DNA from 2 places in the Streptomyces sp. NPDC093064 genome. Region 2 is predicted to be linked to the other one. Evidence: predicted binding sites of a transcription regulator. Region 2 holds the regulator's gene; the other holds the start of a gene.
The links. The regulator HrcA, encoded in region 2, represses chaperone genes, less so after heat shock. The targets are predictions, from matches to a motif close to TTNGCACTCNGNNNNNCNGAGTGCNAA.
Positions count from the first base shown of each region.

Region 1 (15,361 bases), on a different contig from region 2:
AAGTCCTGCGGCATCGAGTACGCGCCCATCTGGAACGAGGAGGTCTACGTCGACCACTGGGAGTTCCGCGAGGACGACCAGCGGCTGCGGCCCGGCGACATCGTGCTCACCCACTTCCGGGGCCGCAGCGAGTGGAAGGGCACGATGGCCGACGACATGCGCCGGTTCCTGAACAAGGTCACGGCCGACGGGTACGCGGTGGCCCGGCTGGAGGACTACCTGTGACACCGCGGCCCGTCCGGCCGCGGCGCCTGGCCGCGGCCTTGCTCGCCGCCTCGCTGCTGACCGGCTGTGCCACGTCCGTCGACCCCCTCGAGCGGCTCGGCCGCAAGGCGGCGCAGGGCGTACGGTCGCAGAGCCCGACGGCCGACCAGGCCTACCGGCGCTGGGGGCTCAGGGCGCCACTCGCCGCGCCGCCGAAGCCGCCGGACCGTCCGCCGCGGCTCGCCGGCGCCACCCCGTCCGGCGGCCTGCCCGAGGTCGTGGACCGCGTCGCGACCTCCGACCCGGTGGTCTTCCTCACCTACGACGACGGCGCGGAGAAGGATCCGCGGTTCGTCGACATGGTCCGTGAACTGCGGCTGCCGGTCAGCATGTTCCTCACGGACAGTGTCGTCGGGCCGGGGTACGGGCACTTCGCGCACCTGATGTCGGTCGGCGCGGACCTTCAGAACCACACCCTGGACCACCCCTCGCTGCGCGGCCTGCCCTACGCGGGCCAGCGCGCCGAGATCTGCGGCCAGCGGGACAAGATCCGCTCCCGCTTCGGCGTCAGCCCCCGCCTCTTCCGCCCGCCCTACGGCAGGTACGACACGACGACCCTGCGCGCCGCCGCCGACTGCGGGGTCTCGGCGGTCGCCCTGTGGCGCGGCGTCACGACCGACACCGGCCTGCGCTTCAGGCACGGCCCCCACGAACTGCGCCCCGGCGACATCCTCCTCGTCGCCTCGGACGACGACGACCTCGACGGCCCACCCCTACGCGACCGCACGACCCGCCTGCTCCGCAGAATCCAGAAGAAGGGCCTGACGGTGGGCCGGCTGCAGGACTATCTCTGAGCAGGCCTGTCTCCGGGCTGAGGCGGGACTTTCTTTGGGCTGGGGCAGGGCTGTCTCCGGGTTGGGGCGGGACTGTCTCCGGGCCGAGGCTCTCAGCCGAGTCCGGCATCAAGCAGCCCGTCCGGCGCTTGAGGACGAGGCCGTCCAGGCCGAAGAACGGGGGTCTGGGGGCGAAGCCCCCAGGGCCGTCCACACAGACCCACAGCACCTTGAACACACGTTCCCCCGAAGGCACCCCACCCCCGACGCGCCACGAGGCAATTGGCACTCCGCTTGACCGAGTGCTAACGACGGTCATAGTCTCAGGTCTGGCACTCCCCCCTGGAGAGTGCCAACAAAGCGACGGGCAGGTCCGGCACCCGCGACGACGGATCCACCTGGTCGCCACCTCAGACAGTTAACCCCGTGAGATCTCCGAAGGGGGAGGTCGGATCGTGACGACCGCCAGCACCAAGGTTGCCATCAAGCCGCTCGAGGACCGCATTGTGGTCCAGCCGCTGGACGCCGAGCAGACCACGGCCTCTGGCCTGGTCATCCCGGACACCGCGAAGGAGAAGCCCCAGGAGGGCGTCGTCCTGGCCGTGGGCCCGGGCCGCTTCGAGGACGGCAACCGTCTTCCGCTTGACGTGAAGGTCGGCGACGTCGTGCTCTACAGCAAGTACGGCGGCACCGAGGTGAAGTACAACAACGAGGAGTACCTCGTCCTCTCGGCTCGCGACGTCCTCGCGATCATCGAGAAGTAGTTCACCCGCTTCTTCACGAAGACGAAGCAATTCTGCTTGAGCTGCGCCCCTGGCCCCCCGCGACCGATAAGAAGCCGGGCGCCCGGGGCGCAGTGTCTTTCCACCAGATTTCGAGAGGGCTCCCGCTGCCATGGCGAAGATCCTGAAGTTCGACGAGGACGCCCGTCGCGCCCTCGAGCGCGGCGTCAACAAGCTTGCCGACACGGTCAAGGTGACGATCGGTCCCAGGGGCCGCAACGTCGTCATCGACAAGAAGTTCGGCGCGCCCACCATCACCAACGACGGCGTCACCATCGCCCGTGAGGTCGAGATCGAGGACCCGTACGAGAACCTCGGCGCCCAGCTGGTGAAGGAGGTGGCGACCAAGACCAACGACATCGCGGGTGACGGCACCACCACCGCCACCGTGCTCGCCCAGGCGCTCGTGCGCGAGGGCCTGAAGAACGTCGCCGCGGGCGCCTCCCCGGCCGCGCTCAAGAAGGGCATCGACGCCGCGGTCAAGGCCGTCTCCGACGACCTGCACGCCTCGGCCCGCCCGATCGACGAGAAGTCCGACATCGCCGCCGTCGCCGCGCTGTCCGCCCAGGACCAGCAGGTCGGCGAGCTCATCGCCGAGGCGATGGACAAGGTCGGCAAGGACGGCGTCATCACCGTCGAGGAGTCCAACACCTTCGGTCTGGAGCTGGACTTCACCGAGGGCATGGCCTTCGACAAGGGCTACCTGTCCCCGTACTTCGTCACGGACCAGGAGCGTATGGAGGCCGTCCTCGACGACCCGTACATCCTGATCCACCAGGGCAAGATCTCCGCCATCGCGGACCTGCTCCCGCTCCTCGAGAAGATCATCCAGGGCAACGCCTCGAAGCCGCTGCTGATCATCGCCGAGGACGTCGACGGCGAGGCCCTGTCGACCCTGGTCGTCAACAAGATCCGCGGCACGTTCAACGCCGTGGCCGTCAAGGCCCCCGGCTTCGGCGACCGCCGCAAGGCGATGCTGCAGGACATGGCGGTCCTCACCGGCGCCACGGTCATCTCCGAGGAGGTCGGCCTCAAGCTCGACCAGGCCGGTCTGGACGTCCTCGGCTCCGCCCGCCGTGTCACCGTCACCAAGGACGACACCACGATCGTCGACGGCGCCGGCAAGAAGGGGGACGTGGAGGGCCGCATCTCCCAGATCAAGGCCGAGATCGAGAACACCGACTCCGACTGGGACCGCGAGAAGCTCCAGGAGCGCCTCGCGAAGCTGGCCGGCGGCGTGTGCGTGATCAAGGTCGGCGCCGCCACCGAGGTGGAACTGAAGGAGAAGAAGCACCGTCTGGAGGACGCCATCTCCGCGACCCGCGCCGCGGTCGAGGAGGGCATCGTCTCCGGTGGTGGCTCCGCGCTCGTCCACGCCGTGAAGGTCCTCGAGGGCAACCTCGACAAGACCGGCGACGAGGCCACGGGTGTCGCGGTCGTCCGCCGCGCCGCCGTCGAGCCGCTGCGCTGGATCGCCGAGAACGCCGGCCTCGAGGGCTACGTCATCGTCTCCAAGGTGGCGGAGCTGGAGAAGGGCAGCGGCTACAACGCCGCCACCGGCGAGTACGGCGACCTGATCAAGGCCGGCGTCATCGACCCGGTCAAGGTCACCCGCTCCGCCCTGGAGAACGCCGCCTCCATCGCCTCCCTCCTGCTCACGACCGAGACCCTGGTCGTCGAGAAGAAGGAAGAGGAAGAGCCGGCCGCCGCGGGCCACGGCCACGGCCACGCCCACTGAGCACTCCGCTGAGCTGAACCGAACCACCGGTGCCCGGCGCCCCTACGGGGGCGCCGGGCACCGTCGTCGTCGGCACCGTCGTCGGTGGCCTGCGGCATGATGCGGGGGATACGACGGCCCGGTGCGAAAGGGACGCCGTCGCCGAGTACCGCGACCCGCACGGCATGATCCGTCCCGAGTGGCAGAACCGAGCTGCGGAGCGTTCATGATCGATCTCAACAGTGACCTCGGCGAGGGCTTCGGGCAGTGGCGGCTCGGTGACGACGACGCGCTGCTGTCCCTCGTCACCAGCGCCAACGTGGCCTGCGGCTTCCACGCCGGCGACCCCACCGTGATGCGTCGCACGTGCGAGCTGGCCGCCGAGCGCGGCGTCGCCATCGGCGCCCAGGTGGGCTACCGGGACCTGGCGGGCTTCGGGCGCCGCTTCATCGACGTCGACCCCGCCGAGCTGGTCAACGACGTCGTCTACCAGATCGCCGCGCTCGACGGCTTCGCCCGCCTCGCCGGCACCCGCGTCGCGTACGTGAAGCCGCACGGTGCCCTCTACAACACGATCGTCCACCACGAGGCGCAGGCCGCCGCCGTCGCGGAGGCCGTGCGCCGCTACGACCCGGAGCTTTTGGTGCTTGGCCTGCCGGGCAGCGTCTGGCTGCGCACCGCCGGCGCGGCCGGGCTCACCCCGGTCCACGAGGCCTTCGCGGACCGGGCGTACACCCCCGCTGGCACCCTGGTCCCGCGCCGCGAACCGGGCGCGGTGCTGCACGACCCGGAGGTGATCGTGCGGCGCTGCCTGCGCATGGTGACCGAGGGCGTGGTGGAGGCCGTGGACGGCAGCGACGTGCCGGTCTCCGTACGGTCGTTGTGCGTGCACGGCGATACGGCCGACGCGGTCGCGATCGCGCGCCGGCTGCGTGAGGAACTGGAGCGGGCCGGTCTCACCCCGACGTCGTTCGCCGTGCCGAAGTCCCTGACGGTGCCGGCGTGAGCGTCGGGATCCGCCGGGTCGGCAGCCACGCCCTGCTGGTCGAGGCCGACGGCCTGGAGCAGGTGCTGGCACTGCGCGGCGCTCTGGAGGCGGACCGCCCGCACGGCGTCCGGGAACTGGTCGCGGCCGCCCGCACGCTGCTCGTCACCTACGACCCCGCGGTCACCGCCCACCCTGCCGTGGCCGCGGCCGTGACGGACCACGCGGCGGCCCTCGGCCCGGCCGGGCAGTCCACCCCCGGCACCCCTTCGATACCGGCCGAGTCCGCCGAGCCGGTCGGTGAGCGGATCGTCACCCTCGCCGTCCGCTACGACGGCGAGGACCTGTCCCACGTGGCCGAGTCGACGGGCCTGGGCGTGGGCGAGGTGATCGCCCGGCACACCGCACCCCTCTACACGGTCGCCTTCGCGGGTTTCGCCCCGGGCTTCGGCTACCTCACGGGCACCGATCCGCTGCTGCGGCTGCCGCGCCGGTCCGAGCCGCGCACCGCGGTGCCGGCGGGCTCGGTCGCCGTCGCCGGCGGTTTCACGGGGGTCTACCCGCGCTCCTCGCCCGGCGGCTGGCAACTACTCGGCACCACCGACGCCATGCTGTGGGACGAGCGGCGCGACCCACCGGCACTGCTGGTCCCCGGCAGCCACGTCCGCTTCGTCCCCGAGGAGCCACGGTGACGACGCCCGCAGCGAAGACGACAGCCGACGGCCTGGCCACGAGCGCCCCGACGGCGAGTGCACCGGCCACGACCGACCCGGTGGCGAGTGTTCCGGCCACGACTGCCCCGGCCATAAGGGCTCTGGCGGCGAGTGGTCCGACTACGACCGACCCGACTACGACCAACCCGACTACGACGGACCCGACTACGACCAACCCGACTACGACTGACCAAGCGGCGACCGACCCGTTGGTGAGCGCTCTGGCGGCGAGTGTTCCGGCCGCGAGCGCCCCGGCCACGCCCGCCCTGGCGGCGAGCGCTTCGGCCACGACCGCCCCGGCCACGACCGCCCCGGCGACCGGTTCCTGCCTGGAGGTTCTGGCGCCCGGTCCGCTTGCCACGGTCCAGGACCTGGGCCGGCCCGGCTGGGCCCACCTCGGGGTGCCGGGTTCCGGTGCCGCCGACCGGGACTCGCTGGCCCTCTCCAACCGGCTCGTGGGCAATCCCCAGGACGCGGCCGGGATCGAGACCACCTTCGGCGGACTGCGGGTGCGCGTGCACTGCCGTACGCCGTCCGGGGCGCCGTCGGTGCTGTACGCGGCCCTGACGGGGGCGCCGTGCCCGGCCACCGTGGACGGCCGGTCCGTCCCGGTCGACGCGCCGTTCCCGCTGCACGACGGACAGACGCTGCACCTGGGCGTGCCCGGCACGGGGCTGCGGACGTACCTCGCCGTGCGTGGCGGGCTCGACACGCCGCTGCTCCTTGGCTCCCGCTCCACCGACCTGCTCTCCGGCATCGGCATCCGGCCCCTGCGCACCGGCGACCGGCTGCCGGTCGGCCGCCCCGAGCTCCCCTTCCCGGGCGTGGACCTGGCGCCGCGCACGGCACCGCCGCGCGAGTTCACGCTGCGCGTGGTGCGCGGGCCGCGCGACGACTGGTTCGACGACGCCTCGTACGCGGCGTTGCTCGGTGCCCGTTGGGAGGCGACCAGCCGCAGCAACCGGATCGGCATCCGCCTCGACGGCCCGGCCTTGACGCGTGTCCGTGACGGGGAGCTACCGGCCGAGGGCATGGTGCCGGGCGCCCTCCAGGTCCCGCCGAACGGCAGGCCGGTGCTGTTCCTCACCGACCACCCCGTCACCGGCGGCTACCCGGTCATCGCGGTCGTCGACGCCCCCGACCTGCCCCTGGCCGGACAGATCCCGCCCGGCGCCGCCGTCCGCTTCCGTGCCACCCGGTGAGTATCGCTACAGCTCCAACTCGTCCAGCGCCCCCAGCTGCTGCAGCAGTCCCAACTGGTCGTGCTGCCACCACAGCTCGGCGATCCTGCCGTTGCCGCCGAAGCGGAAGACGGTCATGCCGGTCATGGTGACCCGCCTGCCGGTGGGCGCGATGCCGAGGAACTCGCCCCGATGCGTGGCGGTCCAGCTCCAGCGGGCGCAGACCCGGTCGCCCTGCGCCATCAGGTCCTCGACCGTGAAGGAGGCGTCGAAGGCGTCGCGCCACATGCGGAAGTCGCGGCGGATGGCGTCCAGGCCGATGGTGACCTGGGGGTTGACGGGGTCGTGGCTGTGGCAGTCCTCGTCGATCAGGTCGTTGAGCGGCGGCAGCTCACCGGCGGTCGTGAGGGTGCCGTAGAAACGGCGCACGGCGATCTCGCAGAGCTGCTCGTCCCGGACGACGTCCAGGTCCGTGAAGGTGGGCGTCTCGTCGCAGAGGGCGACCAGGCCCCGGAAGATCTCGTCGGTCTCCGGCAGGTTCGAGCTCCGCATCGCCTCCTCGTACGACGGGAACTCCACCAGCTCGACGACGTGGGCTCCGTCCGACCGGTCCTTGCCGACGACCGCGTGCGTCGCGGTCCGCCTGCCCCCGGTCTTCTCGACCCAGCTGTCCAGCAGCCGGTTCATCTCCTCGAACCGGCTCGTCCTGCAGTCGATGAGCTGTACGAAGGTCATGACGCGCCTCCGGTCCCCCGGCCTGGTCCGGCTCTCCGCCAAGGAGGTCCGGGAAGGAAGGATGTCCGAACAGCCCATTTTCCCACCGGAGTGCCGTCGTCACCTCCGTACGTCACCTCCGCGTCGTCACTGCGGGCCGTACTTGCGGCCCGTCTTCGAGGTGATCCCGCCCAGCAGGCCGCGCGGCGCCACCTTCACCAGACCCATCAGCGCCTTGTACCGAGGGTCCGGGATGGACAGGGTCTTGCCGTGGGCCAGATCCGTCAGGGCCGCCGCGACCAGCTTGTCCGCGTCCAGCCACATCCAGTTCGGGATGTTGTCCGTGCCCATGCCGGCCCGCTGGTGGAACTCGGTGCGCACGAAGCCGGGGCACAGCGCCATCAGCCGTACGCCGCTGCCGGCCAGATCGCGCGCCGCGCCCTGGGTGAACTGCACGACCCACGCCTTCGACGCGCCGTACGTGCCGCGCGGTACGAAGGCGGCCACCGAGGCCACGTTCACGACCCCGCCCCGGCCGCGCTCGCGCATCGCTGCGGTCGCCGCCGACGTCAGCCGCAGCACCGCCTCGACGTGCACCTTGATCATCCTGAGCTCGTCGGCCATCGACACGTCCAGGAAACGGCCCTTGTTTCCGAAGCCCGCGTTGTTGACCAGCAGGTCCACGGGGTCCTTGCGGTCGCCCAGCCGGGTGGCGACCGCCTCGATGCCCGCGTCCGTCGCCAGGTCGGCCGTCAGCACCTCCGCCTCGATGCCGTGCCGGTCGTGCAGTTCGGTGGCCTGCTCCGTCAGGCGCGCGGTGTCGCGAGCCACCAGCACCAGGTTGTGCCCGTCGGCGGCCAGCCGCCGCGCGAAGGCGGCGCCGATGCCCGCGGTCGATCCCGTAATCAGAGCCGTTGTCATGCCGAAAGATTAGTGGTCCCAGGCGCGTTGTCCCGATCTCTGCACAGGCCCTCCCGATCGGTGGTGTCCACGTGTCCGTGCCCCTGTCCGTCCACACGCCGGCAGGGCGATGACGGCCGGTCAGCCCGCGTATTCGCGCGCGTACTTCCGGGCCGCCGCCAGCGTCTCCGGGTGCAGCGCCGCACCCGCCGCGAGCAACCGGGGCAGCAGCGGGCGCTCGGTCGTCATGGCCCGGAACTGCAGGCCCACGGTCACGTCGTGGTCCGGGCGGTGCACGATCTCGACGCGGTCGCCCGCCCGGATCTCACCGGCTTCGAGCACCCGCAGATACGCGCCCGGCGCCGCCCTGTGAGTGAACCGCTTCACCCACCCCTTCTCACCCAGATGGCCCTGGAAGGTCCGGCAGGGAATCCGGCCGCTGGTGACCTCCAGGAGCACCGAAGGACCGAGCGGCGAGCCGATGCGCCACCGCTCGCCGATCCGCGCGCCGGTGATGTCCAGGCCGAGCGTGGTGAGGTTCTCGCCGAAGGCGCCGTTGGCCAGCGTCCGGCCCAGCTCGCGCTCCCATGCGTCGAGGTCCTCGCGCGCCACCGCGTAGACCGCCTGGTCGTCGCCGCCGTGGTGCCGCGTGTCGCACACCGCGTCCCCGGCCAGCCCGCTCGCGCCGACCCCCTTGGGCCCGGGCGCCGCCACCTCGACCGGCCCGTCCACCGGCCGCTTGCCGATGCCGGTCACGCCCTCCGGCTGGTCGGTGTACGGCACAGCCTCCGGGCGGCCCAGGTTCACTGACAGAAGCTTCATGTCGGCACGGTAGGCGAGCGGCGGTCAAAGTGTCGACGCGATAATCCGCCGCTCGCCCAAGTTTCACTTATGCTCGGTGGTGTGATCGAGGCTCGTCATCTCCGTGTGCTGCGTGCCGTGGCCACCACCGGCTCCTTCTCCGCGGCAGGGCGTGAACTGGGCTGCACCCAGCCCGCCGTCAGCCAGCAGATGAAGGCCCTCGAGGCGGCCGTTGGCACCCCGCTGCTGGTCCGGGCCGGCCGCGAGATGCGCCTGACCCAGGCCGGCGAGGCGCTCGTCCGGCATGCCACCGGCATCCTCGCCGGGCTCACCGCCGCCGAGGAGGAGATCGCCGCCATCGCCGGTCTGCGGGCCGGGCGGGTACGGCTCGTCTCCTTCCCCAGCGGAAGTTCCACGCTCGTGCCCACCGCGCTCGCCGCGCTGCGCGCCGCGCACCCCGGCACCCGCGTGTCCCTGGAGGAGGCCGAGCCGCCGAGGTCCGTCGAACTGCTGCGCCAGGGCGACTGCGACGTGGCGCTCGCCTTCCGCTACGAGGGGGCCACGGGCGCGGGGGAGGGCGCCGGGGAGTGGGAGGACCTGGTCGTACGGCCGCTGCTGACCGACCGGCTCGTGGGGCTGGTGCCCGAGCGGCACCGGCTGGCCCGCGCGGGATCCGTCGCCATCGGCGAACTCGCGGGCGAACCGTGGATCGCGGGCTGCCCGCGCTGCCGCGGCCAGCTGGTCCAGGTGTGCGAGGGCGCCGGCTTCACGCCCCGTATCGACTTCGCGACGGACGACTACCCGGCGGTGGTCGGCCTGGTGGGCGCGGGACTGGGGGTCGCCGTCCTGCCCCAGCTCGCGGTCGAGTCGGTACGGCCCAGGGGCGCGCGCACCGTGGAGCTGGAACCGGCGGTGCGGCGGGAGATCGTCGCCCTCACCCTGCCCGACCTGGCACAGGTACCGGCGGTGGCGGCGACGCTGGAGGAGCTGGTGCGGGCCGGGGCCCGCTGACACAAGGGGATCGGGTATCGCGAGGGCACGCGTGGCGCGTGCCCTGCTGCGGCTCAATGCGACCGGATAAGAAGAAACGTTCCTTCAGTTGTCCGAGGCGGTGTCCCCGCTGGTCGACGACGCCGTCACCAGCCGGTTCCGTGCCCGCCCCATGAGCTCTTCGCGCTCGTCCTCGGTCAGGCCTCCCCACACTCCGTACGGCTCGCGCACCGCCAGGGCGTGTGCCGCGCACTCCGCACGGACCGGGCACCTCATGCAGACCTCTTTGGCCGAGTTCTCTCGAGCACTCCGAGCCGCCCCGCGCTCGCCCTCGGGATGGAAGAAGAGCGAGCTGTCGACCCCGCGGCAGGCAGCCAGCAACTGCCAGTCCCACAGGTCCGCGTTCGGTCCGGGAAGGCGGGAGAAATCTGCCATTACGTGACCCCTTGTAGCCGTTCGTGGCGGATACGGTGCCAACGACCGTACATCTCCGATCTAAGGAGATGAAAATATGACTCATTGCGAATCTAGCTCCAGACACCTAGAAACGGGAAGAAAAGGGGCCAAATGGGGCATAGCTTGTGATGAAAAGTTGAGGGTCTGACGTTCATGTCGGCTCTGTGTCCGTTCCCTCACGTAGAGTGCCGAAGACGGCGTACAGCCCCGTAACTCTTTCGAGTGACCGTCGTTGAGAGTGCGGAGGCGGTTGAGAACACAAGCGCTCGGGCGGGCGTCCGAGACGGTCGACCGCACAGGTGACGATTCCGTACCAGCCTGGAGGCTCAAGGTGACGCGCATCAGCTGCGGAGGACGGCCATGACATCCGTCCTCGTCTGCGACGACTCCCCGCTTGCCCGAGAGGCGCTGCGCCGCGCGGTCGCGACCGTGCCCGGCGTCGAGCGCGTGACGACGGCGGCCAACGGCGAGGAAGTCCTCCGCCGCTGGGGCGCCGACCGCTCCGACCTCATTCTCATGGACGTGCGCATGCCCGGACTGGGTGGTGTCGAGACCGTCCGGCGCCTGCTGTCCGCGGATCCCGGCGCGCGCATCATCATGCTCACCGTGGCCGAGGACCTCGACGGCGTGGCGCTCGCCGTGGCCGCCGGGGCACGCGGGTACCTGCACAAGGACGCCTCCCGCGCGGAGCTGCGGGCCACGGTGACGCAGGCCCTCGCCGACCCCACCTGGCGGCTCGCGCCGCGCCGGCTGCGCTCGGCCGAGATGGGCGCCGCGCCCACGCTCACCGCGCGGGAGATCCAGGTCCTGGAGGGCATGAGTCACGGCCGCTCGAACGCGGAGATCGGTCGCGAGCTGTTCCTCTCCGAGGACACGGTCAAGACCCACGCCCGCCGGCTGTTCAAGAAGCTCGGCGCCTCGGACCGCGCGCACGCGGTGGCCCTCGGTTTCCGCTGGGGCCTGGTCCGCTAGGACCCGTGCGGATCCCGGTCGGATCGCCCCGATCCGGCGCACCGGCACGCGACGCGACCCCCACGCACGGCAACGAGCGTGGGGGGCGTCCGGACTGCCGGTCGTGCGGCCGTGCCGCTCGTACGCCTCCGCACGGGCTCCGCTCCCTGGGCTTCCCGGTCCCGGGCGGTCGGGAGGCGGCCGGCGGCCGTCGCGGCCCGGTGAGAGCGTGGGCCCGGACCGCGGTTGACGTGCCATACCTCATCGCGGACGCCGGTGGCAAAGCGCCCCGCCGGGCGCCCGCTGCTCGTTTCGCCGCGGATGACGCATCCTTGAGGGTGTGGAGTTCCTCGGGGACGAGTTGGTCGAGCGGAAGGGGAGGGCGCAGGGGATGAGCTTCGGCGCACCTGCTCATAACGCTTCGGTGCACAACCACGAAGGCGGTGCCACGGAACGGACGACGTCAAGGCACCATGGACCGATGCGCGACGACCAGGCGGCACTTGCCCAAGGGGCGATCGGTGCGCTCGTCCATCGCGCCGTCGACGGCGACGAGCAGGCCACGCACGATCTGCTCGCCCGCGTGCATCCGCTGGCGCTGCGCTACTGCCGCACCCGGCTGTCCCGGCTCCCGGGCGACGCCCGGCATTTCGTCGAGGACCTCGCCCAGGAGGTCTGCGTCGCGGTCCTGCTGGCCCTGCCGCGCTACAAGGACACCGGGCGCCCCTTCGAGGCCTTCGTCTTCGCCATCGCCGCCCACAAGGTCGCCGACCTCCAGCGCGCCGCCATGCGGCACCCGGGCTCGACGGCCGTGCCCTCGGACGAGATGCCCGAGCGTCCGGACGACTCCCTCGGCCCCGAGGAGCGCGCCCTGCTCAGCAGCGACGCCGAGTGGGCCAAGAAGCTGCTGGCCAGCCTCCCGGAGAACCAGCGCGAGCTGCTGCTGCTGCGCATCGCGGTGGGGTTGACCGCGGAGGAAACGGGACAGATGTTGGGAATGTCACCAGGCGCGGTCCGGGTGGCCCAGCACCGGGCGCTCAGCCGGCTGCGCGCCCTGGCCGAACAGTAGGCGGCGGTCCCGCCCCGCACGCACGGCTCCGGATGAACGCGCGTCCGGGCGGTTCCGTATGAACATACGAAGAACGGAGCCGCATAGAACCGTGGAATGAGAGAGCCGCGCTTCCCGTTAGCATGGACATCCGCACCGATCAAGGCCATTTGGGGAAGGTGTCATGACTGCCAACGTCGACGGAGTGCCCGAGAAATTCGCGACACTCGGGCTGACCTACGACGACGTGCTCCTCCTGCCGGGCGCATCCGAGGTGCTCCCCAACGCGGTCGACACATCGTCCCGTATCTCCCGCAACGTTCGGGTCAACATCCCGCTGCTCTCGGCGGCGATGGACAAGGTGACCGAGTCCCGCATGGCGATCTCGATGGCCCGGCTGGGCGGCGTCGGCGTGCTGCACCGCAACCTCTCGGTCGAGGACCAGGTCAACCAGGTCGACCTGGTCAAGCGGTCCGAGTCCGGCATGGTCACCGACCCCATCACCGTGCACCCGGAGGCGACGCTCGCCGAGGCGGACGCGCTGTGCGCGAAGTTCCGCATCAGCGGCGTGCCCGTCACCGACCCGGCCGGCAAGCTGCTGGGCATCGTCACCAACCGTGACATGGCCTTCGAGACCGACCGCAGCCGTCAGGTGCGCGATGTCATGACGCCGATGCCGCTGGTCACCGGCAAGGTCGGCATCTCCGGCGTCGACGCCATGCAGCTGCTGCGCAAGCACAAGATCGAGAAGCTGCCGCTGGTCGACGACTCGGGCATCCTCAAGGGCCTGATCACCGTCAAGGACTTCGTCAAGGCGGAGCAGTACCCGAACGCGGCCAAGGACTCCGAGGGCAGGCTGCTCGTCGGTGCCGCGGTGGGCGCCAGCCCCGAGGCCCTGGAGCGTGCCCAGGCGCTCGCCGCGGCGGGGGTGGACTTCCTGGTCGTCGACACCTCGCACGGCCACAACAGCAACGCGCTGAGCTGGATGTCGAAGATCAAGTCGAGCGTGTCCGTCGACGTGATCGGCGGCAACGTCGCCACGCGCGACGGCGCGCAGGCCCTGATCGACGCCGGTGTCGACGGCATCAAGGTGGGTGTGGGCCCCGGCTCGATCTGCACCACGCGCGTGGTCGCCGGCATCGGCGTCCCGCAGGTCACCGCCATCTACGAGGCGTCCCTCGCCGCCCGCCCGGCGGGCATCCCGCTGATCGGCGACGGTGGCCTCCAGTACTCCGGCGATATCGGCAAGGCGCTCGCCGCCGGTGCCGACACGGTCATGCTGGGCAGCCTGCTCGCGGGCTGCGAGGAGTCGCCCGGCGAGCTGCTCTTCATCAACGGCAAGCAGTTCAAGTCGTACCGGGGCATGGGCTCGCTCGGCGCCATGCAGTCCCGCGGTCAGGCGAAGTCGTACTCGAAGGACCGCTACTTCCAGGCCGAGGTCGCCTCCGACGACAAGCTCGTGCCCGAGGGCATCGAGGGCCAGGTGCCCTACCGCGGCCCGCTGGCCAACGTCCTGCACCAGCTCGTCGGCGGTCTGCGGCAGACCATGGGCTATGTGGGCGCGGCCACCATCGAGGAGATGGAGTCCAAGGGCCGCTTCGTCCGGATCACCTCGGCCGGCCTGAAGGAGTCCCACCCGCACGACATCCAGATGACGGTCGAGGCGCCGAACTACAGCGGCAAGTAGGCGGCACGCCGTGAAGGGCGGCCCCGGAAGCCTCCGGGGCCGCCCTTGCCATGGGTGTCGGCGATACTGGAAGACGCTGCAACGCATCAGGGAAAGGCCACAGACGTGACTGAGATCGAGATCGGGCGCGGCAAGCGCGGCCGCCGGGCGTACGCCTTCGACGACATCGCCGTCGTCCCCAGCCGCCGTACGCGGGACCCGAAGGAGGTCTCGATCGCCTGGCAGATCGACGCCTACCGCTTCGAGCTGCCCTTCCTGGCCGCCCCCATGGACTCGGTCGTCTCCCCGGCCACGGCCATCCGCATCGGCGAGCTGGGCGGCCTGGGCGTGCTCAACCTCGAGGGCCTGTGGACGCGGTACGAGGACCCGCAGCCGCTGCTCGACGAGATCGCCGAGCTGCCCGCCGGGACCGCGACCCGCCGCCTCCAGGAGATCTACGCCGCTCCGATCAAGGAGGAGCTGATCGGCGCGCGGATCAAGCAGGTGCGCGACTCGGGCGTGGTCACCGCCGCCGCCCTCTCCCCGCAGCGCACCGCCCAGTTCTCCAAGGCCGTCGTCGACGCGGGCGTGGACATCTTCGTCATCCGCGGTACGACGGTCTCGGCGGAGCACGTGTCGTCCTCGCACGAGCCGCTGAACCTCAAGCAGTTCATCTACGAGCTCGACGTCCCGGTGATCGTCGGCGGCTGCGCCACCTACACCGCGGCCCTGCACCTGATGCGCACCGGCGCGGCCGGCGTCCTGGTCGGCTTCGGCGGCGGCGCCGCGCACACCACGCGCAACGTGCTCGGCATCCAGGTCCCGATGGCCACCGCGGTCGCCGACGTGGCCGCCGCCCGCCGCGACTACATGGACGAGTCCGGCGGCCGGTACGTGCACGTGATCGCGGACGGCGGCGTCGGCTGGTCCGGCGACCTGCCCAAGGCGATCGCCTGCGGTGCCGACTCCGTGATGATGGGCTCCCCGCTGGCCCGCGCCACCGACGCGCCCGGCAAGGGCCACCACTGGGGCATGGAGGCCGTCAACGAGGAGCTGCCGCGCGGCAAGAAGGTCGACCTGGGCACGGTGGGCACGATCGAGGAGGTCCTCACGGGTCCCTCGCACACCCCCGACGGCTCCATGAACTTCTTCGGCGCCCTGCGGCGGGCCATGGCCACGACCGGGTACAGCGAGCTGAAGGAGTTCCAGCGGGTCGAGGTGACCGTGGGGGACTCGCAGCACAAGCGGTAGCCCCACCGCGTCCACGGCCTACGCCAGGGGCCCGGTCACCCGCTCACGCGGGGCGACCGGGCCCCTTCGCACGTCCCGGGCGTCCGCGCAGGTCAGGTCGCGCGCAGTGCGGGACGGGGGGCGCACGGTTGTTTTCTGGGACCGCTGCCGGCTTCGGCTGGAGCAGCAC
Region 1 covers NZ_JBIVPK010000001.1:32,231-47,591, forward strand. The annotation lists gene ACIQFZ_RS00170 (polysaccharide deacetylase family protein) at 1-225, shown strand, start outside; gene ACIQFZ_RS00175 (polysaccharide deacetylase family protein) at 222-1,058, shown strand; gene groES (co-chaperone GroES) at 1,493-1,801, shown strand; gene groL (chaperonin GroEL) at 1,932-3,557, shown strand; gene ACIQFZ_RS00190 (5-oxoprolinase subunit PxpA) at 3,763-4,542, shown strand; gene ACIQFZ_RS00195 (allophanate hydrolase subunit 1) at 4,539-5,213, shown strand; gene ACIQFZ_RS00200 (biotin-dependent carboxyltransferase family protein) at 5,501-6,436, shown strand; gene ACIQFZ_RS00205 (ester cyclase) at 6,443-7,150, opposite strand; gene ACIQFZ_RS00210 (SDR family oxidoreductase) at 7,277-8,050, opposite strand; gene ACIQFZ_RS00215 (MOSC domain-containing protein) at 8,171-8,851, opposite strand; gene ACIQFZ_RS00220 (LysR family transcriptional regulator) at 8,933-9,841, shown strand; gene ACIQFZ_RS00225 (WhiB family transcriptional regulator) at 9,926-10,255, opposite strand; gene ACIQFZ_RS00230 (response regulator transcription factor) at 10,637-11,248, shown strand; gene ACIQFZ_RS00235 (sigma-70 family RNA polymerase sigma factor) at 11,709-12,296, shown strand; gene guaB (IMP dehydrogenase) at 12,460-13,962, shown strand; gene ACIQFZ_RS00245 (GuaB3 family IMP dehydrogenase-related protein) at 14,068-15,192, shown strand.
Region 1: the regulator HrcA is predicted to act here: its motif matches at 1,320-1,346, upstream of groES (co-chaperone GroES).

Region 2 (15,361 bases):
GCGCCGGCGGCCCGGCCAAGTACAAGATCTTCCAGTGGGCCGCCGAGGTCGCCCGCGAGTACGCCAAGGTCACCCAGGACAACTTCAGGCGCACCGGCACCCGCTCCGCGCCCTTCGCCCTGGCCGCCAAGCACAAGGTCGCCGACGCGCTCGTCTACGCCAAGATCCGCGAGGCCTTCGGCGGCCGGCTGCGCGCCTGCGTCTCGGGCAGCGCCGCCCTCGCCCCGGAGATCGGCTACTTCTTCGCCGGCGCCGGCATCCACATCCTGGAGGGCTACGGCCTCACCGAGTCCTCCGCCGCCTCCTTCGTCAACCCCGGCGAGGCCTACCGCACCGGCACGGTCGGCAGGCCGCTGCCCGGCACCGAGGTGCGCATCGCGGACGACGGCGAGATCCTGCTGCGCGGCCCCGGCATCATGGAGGGCTACCACAAGCTGCCCGAGCAGACCGCCGAGGTGCTGGAGGCCGACGGCTGGTTCCACACCGGCGACATCGGCGAGCTCTCCCCGGACGGCTACCTGCGCATCACCGACCGCAAGAAGGACCTCATCAAGACCTCCGGCGGCAAGTACATCGCGCCCGCCGAGGTCGAGGGCCAGTTCAAGGCGGTGTGCCCGTACGTCTCCAACATCCTCGTGCACGGCGCCGACCGGAACTTCTGCACCGCGCTGATCGCCCTCGACGAGCTCGCGATCATGGAGTGGGCCAAGGAGAACGGCCTGGGGGGCAGGCCGTACGCCGAGGTCGTCGCAGCGCCGCGGACGGTCGAGATGGTCGACGGCTACGTCAGGCAGCTCAACGAGGGCCTGCAGCGCTGGCAGACCATCAAGAAGTTCCGCCTGCTGCCGCGCGACCTCGACGTCGAGCACGGCGAGATCACCCCGAGCCTGAAGCTGAAGCGGCCCGTGGTGGAGCGGGAGTACAAGCATCTGATCGAGGAGATGTACGCGGGCGCGCGGGAGGCGTGATCGCTGAGGCGGCCCGGCCGGTGAACTCCCCGCGCGCCTCGGGCGCGCGGGGAACGATCACGAATGCGTTCACGGGCACTCGGATCTGTCCGTCTTTGATCACTCCGGTAGTGCAGTTCTCATACAAGGAGACACACTTCGGTAACTCCTTGCTTATGGGCGCGGTCGGTCTGTCACCCTGTCGGCGTTGACCGAAACCGATTCGTCCGGACCGCCCGGGGAGCCGCAGATGGGGGCCATTCCCACGCAGCGGGAGACCGCCTCCCGTGCCTCCGGGGTACCCGCGCACGCGTCCGGCGCGGCCGCGCACACCGCGGGGGCGTGCCCGTGGACCCACGCGGTACTGCCCGGGGGCTCCCTCGCGCCCCGCTCCGCCCGCGCCGTGCTGCGCTCCGCGCTGGCCGAGTGGACGGACCTCGGGTTCGAGATCGGCGAGCGACTGGCCGAGGATGCCCTGATCGTGGTCAGCGAACTGGTCACCAACGCCGTCGTGCACGCGGGCACCGACGTCGAGCTGACCTGCCGGCTGGAGCCGGAGACCGGCGCCTGCGTGGTCGAGGTGTGCGACCACCACCCCTCGCGCGCCCCCAGCGACCACGGCTCCGGGACACCGCACGAAACCCCGGAGTACGGCCGCGGCCTGCGACTGGTCGCGACGCTCTGCGAGGAGTGGGGCGTCACCTACCGGACCGGCACCAAGACGGTGTGGGCGCGGCTGCCCGCCGAGGCCGGCCCGGCGGAGGAGGACGAGGAGGCGGCGTACGGCGCGGAACGCGAGCTCGGCATCGCCGAGGTCCCCGCGCCCGAGCCGCAGCGCGCCGGGCGGGACCGGGACTGGCTGGGGCGCGGCGCGCTGTCCTTCCTCGCGGAGGCCTCCGACCTGCTCGCCGGACAGCTCGACGAGGACATGGTCGCCTCACTCACCGGACAGTTGCTCGTGCCCCGGCTCGCCGACTGGTGCGCGGTGTGGCTGGAGGACGAGTCCACCGGCCGGTGGGGGGCCTCGCGCTGGAGCGGAGGCGAGGGCGGCGGAGGCTGGAACGACGGGGCCGGCGCGGCCGGGCCGCGGCTCGCCCGTGTCTGGCACGGCAGCGAGAGCCGGATCGAGGAACTGCGGCGATTCCTGGAGAAGGACCCGCCGCGTCCCACCGACGGCCTGCGGTCAGGGCCCGCCTCCTATCCGTGGCCCGGGGAGGCCCTCGGCCCGTACGCGGCCCACGGCGCGGCGCTGGCGTACCGCCTGATCGCGGGCGGCCGTCCGCTGGGCACGCTGGTCATCGGGCGGACCGGGCTGCTCCGCTTCCCCGACGAGGTCACCGGGCTGGTCGAGGACCTCAGTCGCCGGGTCGCCCTCGCCATCGGTGCGGCCCGGCAGTACGCCCGCCAGGCCACCATCAGCGCCGTGCTCCAGCGCGGCCTGCTGCCCGGCGCGGTCGCCGAGATCCCCGGTCTGCGCAGCGCGCTGGTGTACGAGCCGTGCGACAAGGGCGGCCCGAGCGGCGACTTCTACGACCTCTTCCCGGCCGGCGACGGCCGCTGGTGCTTCGCCGTCGGCGACGTGCAGGGCAAGGGCCCCGAGGCCGCCGTGGTCATCGGGCTCGCCCGCCCCTGGCTGCGGCTGCTGGCCCGCGAGGGCTACGGCGTCGCCGACGTCCTGGACCGCCTCAATCAGCTCCTCCTCGACGATGCCACCGAGACCGCCGACGCCGCCGCGCGCGTCCTGGTGGCGGCCGGCGGACGGACGCCGGTCCCCGGCGACACCCAGACCCGGTTCCTGTCCCTGCTGTACGGCGAGCTGGTCCCCTTCGACGGCGGCGTGCGCTGCACCCTCGCCTCCGCCGGGCATCCGCTGCCGCTGGTCCTCGAGCGCGAGGGCGGCGTCCGTACGGCGGCCCGGCCGCAGGCGCTGCTCGGGGTGATCGAGGACGAGACGTACGCCTGCGAGACCTTCGAGCTGCGACCCGGCGACACCTTGCTGTGCGTCACCGACGGCGTCACCGAGCGGCGCTCCGGCTCCCGCCAGTTCGACGACGGGGACGGCCTCGCCGTGGCCCTCGCCGGCTGCGCCGGACTCGACGCGGAACCGATCGCCGAGCGCATCCGCCGCCTCGTACACGACTTCGGCACGGGCCCACCTGAGGACGACCTGGCCCTGCTGGTACTCCAGGCCGAACGCAACTGACAAAACACCGGCGCCCGAGAAACCGCCCGCCCCAGCCGCCGGGCCCCGGGCTTCGCCCGGGGTGCTGGACAATGGGAGGTATGCCTTCCGCACTTCCCGATGGTGAGTCCGTTCCCGATGACGGTGCGCTGCCTGTGGGCGCGCTCGCCGGGGCGGCCGACCGGCCTCTCGGGTTCTATCTGCACGTCCCCTACTGCGCGACCCGCTGCGGCTACTGCGACTTCAACACGTACACGGCCACCGAGCTGCGCGGCACCGGCGGGGTGCTCGCGTCCCGTGACAACTACGCCGGGACGCTGACCGACGAGGTCCGCCTCGCCCGCAAGGTGCTCGGCGACGACCCGCGCGAGGTCCGCACGGTCTTCGTCGGCGGCGGCACGCCCACGCTGCTGGCCGCGGACGACCTGGTGCGGATGCTGGGGGCGATCCGCGACGAGTTCGGCCTCGCGGCCGACGCCGAGATCACGACGGAGGCCAACCCGGAGTCGGTCGACGCCGCCTACCTGGCCACGCTCCGCGAGGGCGGCTTCAACCGGATCTCCTTCGGCATGCAGAGCGCCCGGCAGCACGTGCTGAAGATCCTCGACCGCACGCACACGCCCGGCCGCCCCGAGGCCTGTGTGGCCGAGGCCCGCGCCGCCGGCTTCGAGCACGTCAACCTCGACCTGATCTACGGCACCCCCGGCGAGTCCGACGACGACTGGCGGGCCTCGCTGGACGCGGCCCTCGGCGCCGGCCCCGACCACGTCTCGGCGTACGCCCTCATCGTGGAGGAGGGCACCCAACTCGCCCGCCGGATCCGGCGCGGGGAGATCCCGATGACGGACGACGACGTGCACGCCGACCGCTACCTGATCGCCGAGGAGACGCTGACCGCGGCGGGCTTCGAGTGGTACGAGGTGTCCAACTGGGCCACCTCGGAAGCCGGCCGCTGCCTGCACAACGAGCTGTACTGGCGCGGCGCCGACTGGTGGGGCGCCGGACCCGGTGCGCACAGCCACGTGGGGGGCGTGCGCTGGTGGAACGTGAAGCATCCGGGGGCGTACGCGGCAGCCCTGGCGGCCGGCCGCTCCCCGGGCGCAGGAAGGGAACTCCTCACGGAGGAGGACCGCCGGGTGGAGCGCATCCTGCTGGAACTGCGGCTGCGGGAGGGCGTCCCGCTGGACCTGCTGCGCCCGGACGGACTGGCCGCGTCCCGGCGCGCGCTGTCCGACGGGCTGCTCCAGGAGGGGCCGTACGAGGCGGGGCGCGCCGTGCTCACCCTGCGGGGGCGGCTGCTGGCGGACGCGGTGGTGCGGGACCTGGTGGACTGAGTCGCCCGGAGCACCCGGAGCCGGACCCGAGCGGCTACTCGGGCTGGACGGTGACGAAGTCGATCAACTGCTCGACCCGGCCCAGCAGCTCCGGTTGCAGGTCCTTGTAGGACCGCACGTGGGACAGGATCCCCTTCCAGGCCGCGCCCGTGTTCTCCGGCCAGCCCAGGGCGCGGCACACGCCCGTCTTCCAGTCCTGGCCGCGCGGGACGCGGGGCCAGGACCCGATCCCGAGCGAGGACGGCTTCACGGCCTCCCAGACGTCGATGTACGGGTGGCCGACCACCAGCGCGTGCTCGCTGGTCACCGACTCGGCGATGCGCCACTCCTTGCTGCCGGGGACCAGGTGGTCCACGAGGACGCCGAGGCGGGCGTCCGGACCGGGCGCGAACGCCTCGACGATCGCCGGCAGGTCGTCGACGCCCTCCAGGTACTCCACGACCACGCCCTCGACGCGCAGGTCGTCGCCCCACACCTTCTCGACCAGTTCGGCGTCGTGCCGGCCCTCGACGTAGATGCGCCCGGCGCGGGCCACGCGCGCGCGTGCCTCGGGCACGGCGACCGAACCGGATGCCGTGCGGGTGGGCCGTACCGGGCCGGACGACGGTTTCACCAGGGTGACCACCCGGCCCTCCAGCAGGAAGCCGCCGGGCGCGAGCGGGAACACCCGGTGCTTGCCGAAACGGTCCTCCAGCGTCACCGTGCCCGCCTCGCAGCGGATCACCGCCCCGCAGAAGCCCGTCCCGGGCTCCTCCACCACCAGACCCGGCTCGGCGGAAACCTCCGGCTCGGTCCGCGGCTTCTTCCAGGGAGGAGTGAGGTCGGGCGAATACTGGCGCATTCGAGTGACGATATGGACAGGCCCGTGTCCGATCAGGGCGACACGCCGAAGCGCGCGGCCAGGGCGTCCCGCTGGGCGCGGACGAACGCGGCGTCCACCACCGCTCCGTGACCGGGGACGTACAGCGCGTCCTCGCCGCCGAGCGCCAGCAGTCGGTCGAGGGCGGCGGGCCACCGGGACGGCACGGCGTCCGGGCCCGCCTGGGGCTCGCCGGACTCCTCGACCAGGTCTCCGCAGAACACCACCGACGGCTCGCCCGGCACCACCACGGCGAGGTCGTGCGCCGTGTGACCCGGACCCACGTTCACCAGCAGCGCCTCCCGCCCGCCGCCGAGCCGCAGGGTCAGCCGGTCGCCGACCTCGCGGCCGGGGCGCACCAGCACGTCCGCCGCCTCGCGTGCCGCCCGCGCGTCCAGCCCGTGGCGCACCGCGTCCGCGCACAGCTCCTCGCGCCCGCCGGTGAACACCGCGGCCGCGCCCACGGCGGCGAACACCTCCGCGCCGGTGAACTCGGCCGCCCCGAAGACGTGGTCGAAGTGCGGGTGGGTGAGCGCGAGAAGTGTCACACGACCACCGGAGAGCTCCCGCGCCCGCGCGCACAACCACGCGCCCTCCGCGCGGCTCGACCCCGCGTCGACCATCAGCGCGGCGTCCGCCCCGACGACCAGCCCGGCCGTGCAGTCCCACACCGGAAGGCGGCACCGCCCGACGCCGTCCGCCAGCCGTTCCCATTCCAGCTCTTCGCGAGGCTCTTCCCGAGGTTCGTCCCGAGGCTCTTTACGAGGTTCTTCCCGACCAGCCGTCATACGGCGACGCTAGTGCTGCGACCGCGGCCGGGTACGACATCCCGGCCGATCCCGGGTGATCCTGGTCCCGACCTCGTAGTCCTTCGCGGCCCGGCCTTGCCGGGGGTGTACCCGGCGGCCGTACACTGGGCCGGGTAGAGCTGGCACTCGTATGCGCAGAGTGCCAGGCGGGTGGCCGAGGAACGACCCTGGAGGTGTGCGCGATGCTCAGCGAGCGGCGGCTTCAGGTGCTGCGCGCCATCGTCCAGGACTACGTCGGCACCGAGGAGCCGGTGGGCTCCAAGGCCCTCACCGAGCGGCATGGCCTGGGCGTCTCACCGGCCACGGTCCGCAACGACATGGCGGCCCTGGAGGACGAGGGCTACATCGCCCAGCCGCACACCAGTGCCGGCCGTATCCCCACCGACAAGGGGTACCGCCTGTTCGTCGACAAGCTGGCCGAGGTCAAGCCGATGACCGCGCCCGAGCGGCGCGCCATCCAGAACTTCCTCGACGGCGCCGTCGACCTCGACGACGTGGTGGCCCGCACGGTACGGCTGCTCGCCCAGCTGACCCGGCAGGTCGCCGTGGTGCAGTACCCGTCGCTGACCCGTTCGACCGTGCGGCACGTGGAGCTGCTGGCCCTCGCGCCCGCGCGGGTGATGCTCGTGCTGATCACGGACACCGGCCGGGTCGAGCAGCGGATGGTGGACTGCCCGGTGCCCTTCGGGGAGACCTCCCTGGCCGACCTGCGGGCGCGGCTGAACAGCCGGGTCGCGGGGCGCCGTTTCACGGACGTCCCGCACCTCGTGGAGGACCTGCCCGACGGCTTCGACGTCGAGGACCGGGGTACCGTCTCGACCGTGCTGTCCACCCTCCTGGAGACGCTCGTCGAGGAGAACGAGGAGCGGCTGGTCATCGGCGGCACCGCCAACCTCACCCGCTTCCCTCACGACTTCCCGCTCACGATCCGGCCCGTTCTGGAGGCGCTGGAGGAGCAGGTCGTGATGCTGAGGCTGCTCGGTGAGACGCAGAATCCGGGCATGACCGTGCGCATCGGTCACGAGAACGCCCACGAAGGACTCAACTCCACGTCCATCGTGTCGGTCGGCTACGGTTCGGGCGGCGAGGCAGTGGCCAAGCTCGGCGTGGTCGGACCGACCCGCATGGATTACCCGGGAACGATGGGAGCGGTACGCGCAGTGGCACGGTACGTCGGACAGATCCTGGCGGAGTCGTAGGTGGCCACGGACTACTACGCCGTTCTCGGCGTGCGCCGTGACGCGTCGCAGGAAGAGATCAAGAAGGCCTTCCGGCGGCTCGCGCGCGAGCTGCACCCGGACGTCAACCCGGATCCCAAGACCCAGGAGCGGTTCAAGGAGATCAACGCCGCTTACGAGGTGCTCTCCGACCCGCAGAAGAAGCAGGTCTACGATCTCGGCGGCGACCCCCTCTCGCAGGCCGGCGCGGCCGGCGCGAGCGGCTTCGGGGCCGGTTCCTTCGGGAACTTCTCCGACATCATGGACGCCTTCTTCGGCACGGCGTCGCAGCGCGGACCGCGTTCGCGCACGCGCCGGGGCCAGGACGCGATGATCCGGCTCGAGGTCGAGCTGGACGAGGCGGCCTTCGGCACCACGAAGGACATCCAGGTCGACACGGCCGTCGTCTGCAACACGTGCAGCGGCGAGGGCGCGGCTCCGGGCACGACCGCACAGACGTGTGACATGTGCCGCGGCCGGGGTGAGGTCTCGCAGGTCACCCGGTCCTTCCTGGGCCAGGTCATGACGTCGCGCCCGTGCCCCCAGTGCCAGGGCTTCGGCACGGTGGTTCCCACCCCGTGCCCGGAGTGCGCCGGCGACGGCCGCATCCGCGCCCGCCGCACCCTGACCGTGAAGATCCCGGCCGGTGTCGACAACGGCACGCGCATCCAGCTCGCGGGCGAGGGCGAGGTCGGCCCCGGCGGCGGTCCGGCCGGCGACCTGTACGTCGAGATCCACGAGCTGCCGCACTCGACCTTCCAGCGGCGCGGCGACGACCTGCACTGCACGGTCACCATCCCGATGACCGCGGCGGCCCTCGGCACCAAGGTGCCGCTGGAGACCCTGGACGGCTTGGAGGAGGTCGACATCCGCCCGGGCACCCAGTCCGGTCAGTCGATCCCGCTGCACGGCCGCGGCGTCACGCACCTGCGTGGCGGCGGCCGGGGCGACCTCATCGTCCACGTCGAGGTCCAGACCCCGACCAAGCTCGACCCCGAGCAGGAACGCGTGCTGCGCGAGCTCTCCAAGCTGCGCGGCGAGGAACGCCCACAGGGGCAGTTCCAACCGGGGCAGCAGGGCCTGTTCTCGCGGTTGAAGGACGCCTTCAACGGTCGCTGACGCGGGGGCTGGGGTCGGCCGGGGGTCTCGGGGGTTGCCCCCGGGCAGGCACAGTCAGCCGGGGCAGCAGGGCCTGTTCTCGCGGTTGAAGGACGCCTTCAACGGTCGCTGACGCGGGGGCTGGGGTCGGCCGGGGGTCTCGGGGGTTGCCCCCGGGCAGGCACAGTCAACCGGGCAGCAAGGCCTGTTCTCGCAGGTGAAGGACGCCTTCAACGGTCGCTGACGCGGGGCTGGGGTCGGCCGGGTTCGGTGGTTGGCTCGGAAGGGATTCCTCCGGCATATGCCAGAGGTCGCCCGGATTCGGACTCGTCAGGAGGACGTGACAACATGCCGTCATGTCCTCCGCACTGACCGATCTCTTCCCGCACCCGATCGTGCAGGCGCCGATGGCGGGCGGTCCCGCGGTGCCGCCGCTCGCCGCGGCGGTGTCCGATGCCGGTGGACTGGGATTCCTCGCCGCCGGTTACAAGACCGCCGACGGCATGTACCAGGAGATCAAGCAGCTGCGCGGGCTGACCGGCCGCCCCTTCGGCGTCAACGTGTTCATGCCGCAGCCGGAGAGCGCCGAGACCGGCGCCGTCGACCTCTACGCCCACCAGCTCGCCGGTGAGCCCGGCTGGTACGACACCGAACTCGGCGACCCGGCGTCCGGACGCGACGACGGCTACGACGCCAAGCTCGCCGTGCTCCTGGAGGACCCGGTGCCGGTCGTCTCCTTCCACTTCGGCGTGCCCGCCCGCGAGGTCGTGGACTCCCTGCACCGGGTCGGCACCTTCGTCCTCGCCACCGCCACCACCACCGAGGAGGCGCTCGCCGTGGACCGCTCGGGCGCGGACGCGGTGATCGCCCAGGGCGTGGAGGCCGGCGGCCACCAGGGCACCCACCGCGACCTGCCGGAACAGAACGGCGCCGGGATCGGCGTGCTCTCGCTCGTCGCGCAGATCCGCGAGGCGGTCGCCCTGCCGATCATCGCCACGGGCGGCATCATGCGCGGCAGCCAGATCGCCGCCGTGCTCGCGGCGGGCGCCGGCGCAGCCCAGCTCGGCACGGCCTTCCTCGTCACTCCCGAGTCCGGCGCGCACGACCTGCACAAGCAGGCGCTCACGGACCCGGTGTTCCCGCGTACGGAGCTGACCCGGGCGTTCTCCGGGCGGCCGGCCCGTGGACTGGTCAACCGCTTCATGCGGGAGCACGGCCCGTACGCGCCCGCCGCCTACCCGGAGGTCCACCACCTCACCGCGCCGCTGCGCAAGGCGGCCGCCAAGGCGAAGGACGCGCAGGGCATGGCGCTGTGGGCGGGCCAGGGCCACCGGATGGCCCGCGAGCTGCCCGCCGGGCAGTTGGTGGAGGTGCTGCTCGCGGAACTCGACGCCGCACGGGCGGCGTTGGCGGCCGGTTTTGCGGCAGGAGGTGACGCGCGATGACCGCGCCGGTGTTCGTCGTGGACGAACTGAAGGCAATCGGAACGGAGTTCGTGCTGGAGGGCCCCGAGGGGCGGCACGCGGTCTCGGTCAAGCGGCTGCGGCCGGGTGAGGGCCTGGTGCTCACCGACGGCCGCGGGCGCTGGATCGAGGGCGTGGTCAAGGCCGCCGAGGGCAAGGACCGGCTGGTGGTCTCGGACTTGGCGTCCCTCGTCGAGGAACCGCCGGAGTCCCCCCGTATCACCGTCGTCCAGGCCCTGCCCAAGGGCGACCGCGGCGAACTCGCCGTGGAGACCATGACCGAGGTCGGCGTGGACGCGATCGTGCCGTGGGCCGCCTCCCGCTGTATCACGCAGTGGAAGGGCGACCGGGGTCTGAAGGCGCTCGGCAAGTGGCGCGCGACCGCCCGCGAGGCCGGCAAGCAGTCCCGACGGGTGCGCTTCCCCGAGGTCGCGGACGCGGCGACGACCAAACAGGTTGCCGCACTTCTGGCCGAAGCCGACTTCGCCGGCGTGCTCCACGAGAGCGGCGAGGAACGTCTGGCCACCGTCGAACTCCCCGCCCAGGGCGAGATCGTGCTGGTCGTCGGCCCTGAAGGCGGAGTGTCGCCCGAGGAGTTGGGGCAGTTCCGGGACGCGGGGGCGAAGGCGTATGTGCTCGGCCCCACCGTGCTGCGCACCTCCACCGCCGGCACGGCGGCCGCCGCCCTGCTGCTGGGCCGTACCGGCCGCTGGTCCTGACCGGCAGGGCCGCATGAGCGCGGGCGCGCGCGGCGCGCGTGTGGCCGTATGCGCTCTACCGCGCCGGGCGTGGCGGTGGCAGGCTGCCGTACATGGGGGCATTGAGGCGGATTCGGCACCTGCCGCGCGGGCGGCGGGTGAGGGCCGTGGCGGTGCTCGCGGTGGTCGCCGCGGGCGGGGCCGTCGCATGTGAACCCGGCGGGCTCAACGCCGCCTCGGCGGCGTCCACGACCGACGTGACGGCGACGGCGGAGCTGAACCGGCGACACACGTCGGTGAGTTGGCTCAGCTGCATAGGCAGGGACGACGACGCCGGACGGACGCGCACGGCGGGAAACCAGGGGAACCGGTCGCCGTCGGCGTCCGAGACCACCGTGGTCACCGTGGACTGCCAGGGGGAGACGAAGGACGGCCGGAAGATCTCGGTCACCGGGAAGGTCACCCGGGCCGTCGACGGAGCCTGTGTGCGCGGGGACCTGACCGCCAAGGTGGGCGGCAGGGTCGTGTTCCACGTGGGCGGCCTCGGCAACTGCGACGCCACGACCGGGCCGACGTACCGGCCGCCCGTCACCTACCGGCCGACCCACGGTCAGCCGGAGCCGGCGGTCACGGTGACCGTCACACGGACGATCTGGTGCCAGGGCGATCCCACCTGCTGGCCCGTCCGGGGCAAGTGAGGCCGCACCGCCGCCGGTTCGCATGCGGGGGGAGCCATCCGACCCCTGTCCGTCGCCGTCGCCCCTGCGTAGGGTGATCACGTGACTCAGCCCGCATCGTCTCCGTCGCCCGTGCCGTCCGTATCGTCCGCCTCCTCCGCGTATCTCCGGTTCCCGCATCTGCGCGGTGAGTTGGTCGCCTTCACCGCCGAGGACGACGTGTGGCTCGCGCCGCTGGACGGCGGCAGGGCCTGGCGGGTCAGCGCCGACAACGTGCCGGCGAACCACCCCCGCATCTCGCCCGACGGCACCTTCGTCGCCTGGACCTCCACCCGTGACGGCGCTCCCGAGGCGCACATCGCCCCCGTCGCCGGCGGTCCCGCCAAGCGCCTGACGTACTGGGGGAGTTCGAAGACCCAGGTGCGCGGCTGGACCCCGGACGGCGAGGTCCTCGCGATCAGCACCCAGGGCCAGGCCAGCCTGCGCCGCACCTGGGCGCGCGCCGTCCCGCTCGACGGCGGACCGGCCACCACCCTGCCGTACGGGCCCGTCGGCGACGTCGCCCACGGCCCGCACACCGTCCTGCTGTCCGCGCCGATGGGCCGCGAGGCGGCCTGGTGGAAGCGGTACCGGGGCGGCACCGCGGGCAAGCTGTGGATCGACCGTGAGGACACCGGGGAGTTCGTCCGGCTGCACGAGGACCTGGACGGCAACCTCGAATACCCGCTGTGGGTGGGGGAGAGGATCGCGTTCCTCTCCGACCACGAGGGCACCGGCGCGCTGTACTCCTCCCTCGCCGACGGCTCCGACCTGCGCCGGCACACCCCGTATGGGGGCACCTCCCGCTCGAGCGGAGCCGAGAGTGGGGGAGGCTTCTACGCCCGGCACGCCGCCACCGACGGCACCCGCGTCGTCTACTCCAGCGCCGGTGAACTGTGGCTCCTTGACGACCTGGACGGCGCCGAGCCGCGCCGGATCGACGTCCGGCTCGGCGGGCCGCGCGTCGACCTCCAGCCGTATCCGGTGAACGCCTCCCACTGGTTCGGCTCGGCGGCCCCCGACCACACCGCGCGCGGCAGCGCGGTCGCCGTGCGCGGCGCCGTCCACTGGGTCACCCACCGCTCAGGTCCCGCCCGCGCGCTCGCCGCCGAGCCCGGCGTACGCACCCGGCTGCCGCGCACCTTCCGCGCCGAGGGCGAGGAGTGGGTGGTGTGGGTGACGGACGCCGAGGGGGACGACGCCCTGGAGTTCGCGCCCGCCACCGGCCTGGCGCCCGGCGCGACCCCGCGCCGGCTGGGCGCCGGGCAGCTCGGCCGCGTCCTTGAACTCGCCACCACCCCCGACGGCAGCCGTGTCGCCGTCGCCTCGCACGACGGCCGGCTGCTGCTCGTCGAACGCGAGAGCGGCGAGGTGCGCGAGGTCGACCGCAGCGAGCACGGAGACGTCGGCGACCTCACCTTCTCGCCCGACTCCGCCTGGCTGGCCTGGTCGCATCCCGGCCCGCGCCCCCTCAGCCAGCTCCGCCTCGCCAACACCACCGACCTGTCGGTCACCGAGGCGACCCCGCTGCGCTTCCGGGACCACGCGCCCGCGTTCACCCTCGACGGCAAGCACCTCGCCTTCCTCTCCCACCGCTCCTTCGACCCGGTCTACGACGAGCACGTCTTCGACCTGGCGTTCGTCGAGAGCTCCCGCCCGCACCTGATCACGCTCGCCGCGGCGACCCCCTCGCCGTTCGGTCCGCAGCGGCACGGCCGGCCCTTCGAGGCGCCCGACAAGGAGGAGACCCCGGACAGCGAGGGCATCCCGGCGACCCGGATCGACCTGGAGGGCCTGGCCGACCGCATCGTGCCGTTCCCGGTCGAGGCCGCGCGCTACTCCAACCTGTGCGCCGCCAAGGACGGCGTGCTCTGGCTCAGGCACCCGGTGCGCGGTGTTCTCGGCGCCTCCCGCGCCACGCCCGACGACCCCGACCCGAAGACCGAACTGGAGCGCTACGACCTCCTCCAGCAGCGCATCGAGCACCTCGCCGCCGACGCCGACCACTTCGCGGTCAGCGGCGACGGCAAGCGGGTCCTGCTGTGGACGGACGGCAAGCTCAAGGTCGTGCCCAGCGACCGGCGCGCCTCCGGCGACGAGGACAGCGACTCCAACATCACCGTCGACCTCGGCCGGGTCCGGCAGACCGTCGACCCGGCCGCCGAGTGGCGGCAGATGTACGAGGAGACCGGCCGCATCATGCGGGACCACTTCTGGCGGCCGGACATGGGCGGCGTCGACTGGGACGGCGTCCTCGACCGCTACCGGCCCGTCCTGGACCGGATCGCCACCCACGACGACCTGGTCGACCTGCTCTGGGAGGTGCACGGCGAGCTGGGCACCTCGCACGCCTACGTCATGCCGCCCGGCGGCTTCGGGCACGGCACCCGGCAGGGGCTGCTCGGCGCAGACATCTCCCAGCACGAGGATGGGAGTTGGCGGATCGACCGGATCCTGCCCTCGGAGACCTCAGACCCGGACGCGCGCAGCCCGCTCGCCGCTCCCGGCGTCGCGGTGCGCGCCGGGGACGCGATCGTCGCGGTCGGCGGCCGCCCGGTCGACCCGGTGGCCGGCCCCGGCCCGCTGCTGGTCGGCACGGCGGACAAGCCGGTCGAGCTGACCGTCCTGCCGGCCGGCGGGGGCGACCCGCGGCACGCGGTCGTGGTCCCCGTCGCCGACGAGGAGCCCCTGCGCTACCACGCGTGGGTGGCCGACCGCCGGGCCTACGTCCACGAGCGGTCCGACGGCCGCCTCGGCTACCTGCACGTACCGGACATGCAGGCCCCCGGCTGGGCGCAGATCCACCGCGACCTGCGCGTGGAGGTGGCCCGCGAAGGGCTCGTCGTCGACGTCCGCGAGAACCGCGGTGGCCACACTTCCCAGCTCGTGGTGGAGAAGCTGGCCCGGCGGATCGTCGGCTGGGACCTGCCGCGCGGCATGCGGCCGGAGAGCTACCCGCTGGACGCACCCCGCGGACCGGTCGTCGCCGTCGCCAACGAGTTCTCCGGCTCCGACGGCGACATCGTCAACGCGGCGATCAAGGCGCTGGGCATCGGGCCGGTCGTCGGCACCCGCACCTGGGGCGGCGTGATCGGCATCGACAGCCGCTACCGCCTGGTCGACGGCACGCTGATCACCCAGCCCAAGTACGCCTTCTGGCTGGAGGGTTACGGGTGGGGCGTGGAGAACCACGGGGTGGACCCGGACGTCGAGGTCGCGCAACGCCCGCAGGACCACGCGGCGGGCCATGACGTCCAACTCGACGAGGCGATCCGCCTCGCGCTTCAGGCGCTCCAGGAGACGCCCGCGAAGACGCCGCCGTCCCTGCCGTGACCGTCCGGGGGCCGCGGCCCCCGGACCCGGCCGGATCAGCGCGCCCTGGATACCATGCCCCCGTACCCGATCAACCCGGCGTGAGGAGCACCGCATGGCAGGGGAACCCCAGGGCGACTGCCTGTTCTGCAAGATCGTCGCGGGACAGGTCCCGGCCACGATCGTCCGCGAGACGGAGACGACCGTCGCCTTCCGGGACATCAACCCCCAGGCGCCCACCCACGTCCTGGTGATCCCCAAGGCGCACTACAAGGACGCCGCGGTCCTCGCCACCGAGGCCCCCCAACTCGCCGCGGACGTCCTGCGCGAGACGCAGGCGATCGCAGACGAGGACAAGCTGGACAGCTACCGCATCGTGTTCAACACCGGTTCCGGCGCCGGTCAGACCGTCTGGCACGCCCATGCGCACGTCCTCGGCGGCCGCGGCCTCGAGTGGCCCCCCGGGTAGGTCGTCGTGTCCGTACGCGAACTGGTCGTCCTCGGGACCGCCAGCCAGGTGCCCACCCGGCACCGCAACCACAACGGCTATCTGCTGCGCTGGGACGGCGAGGGCATCCTGTTCGACCCCGGCGAGGGCACCCAGCGCCAGATGCTGCGCGCCGGGGTCGCCGCGCACGACCTGAACCGGATCTGCGTCACCCACTTCCACGGTGACCACAGCCTCGGCCTGGCCGGGGTGATCCAGCGGATCAACCTCGACCGGGT
Region 2 covers NZ_JBIVPK010000002.1:271,916-287,276, reverse strand. The annotation lists gene ACIQFZ_RS04210 (AMP-dependent synthetase/ligase) at 1-968, shown strand, start outside; gene ACIQFZ_RS04205 (SpoIIE family protein phosphatase) at 1,198-3,150, shown strand; gene hemW (radical SAM family heme chaperone HemW) at 3,231-4,463, shown strand; gene ACIQFZ_RS04195 (DUF3097 domain-containing protein) at 4,498-5,304, opposite strand; gene ACIQFZ_RS04190 (MBL fold metallo-hydrolase) at 5,337-5,993, opposite strand; gene hrcA (heat-inducible transcriptional repressor HrcA) at 6,314-7,330, shown strand; gene dnaJ (molecular chaperone DnaJ) at 7,331-8,467, shown strand; gene ACIQFZ_RS04175 (nitronate monooxygenase) at 8,803-9,891, shown strand; gene ACIQFZ_RS04170 (16S rRNA (uracil(1498)-N(3))-methyltransferase) at 9,888-10,628, shown strand; gene ACIQFZ_RS04165 (hypothetical protein) at 10,721-11,305, shown strand; gene ACIQFZ_RS04160 (S41 family peptidase) at 11,477-14,656, shown strand; gene ACIQFZ_RS04155 (histidine triad nucleotide-binding protein) at 14,751-15,104, shown strand; gene ACIQFZ_RS04150 (ribonuclease Z) at 15,111-15,361, shown strand, end outside.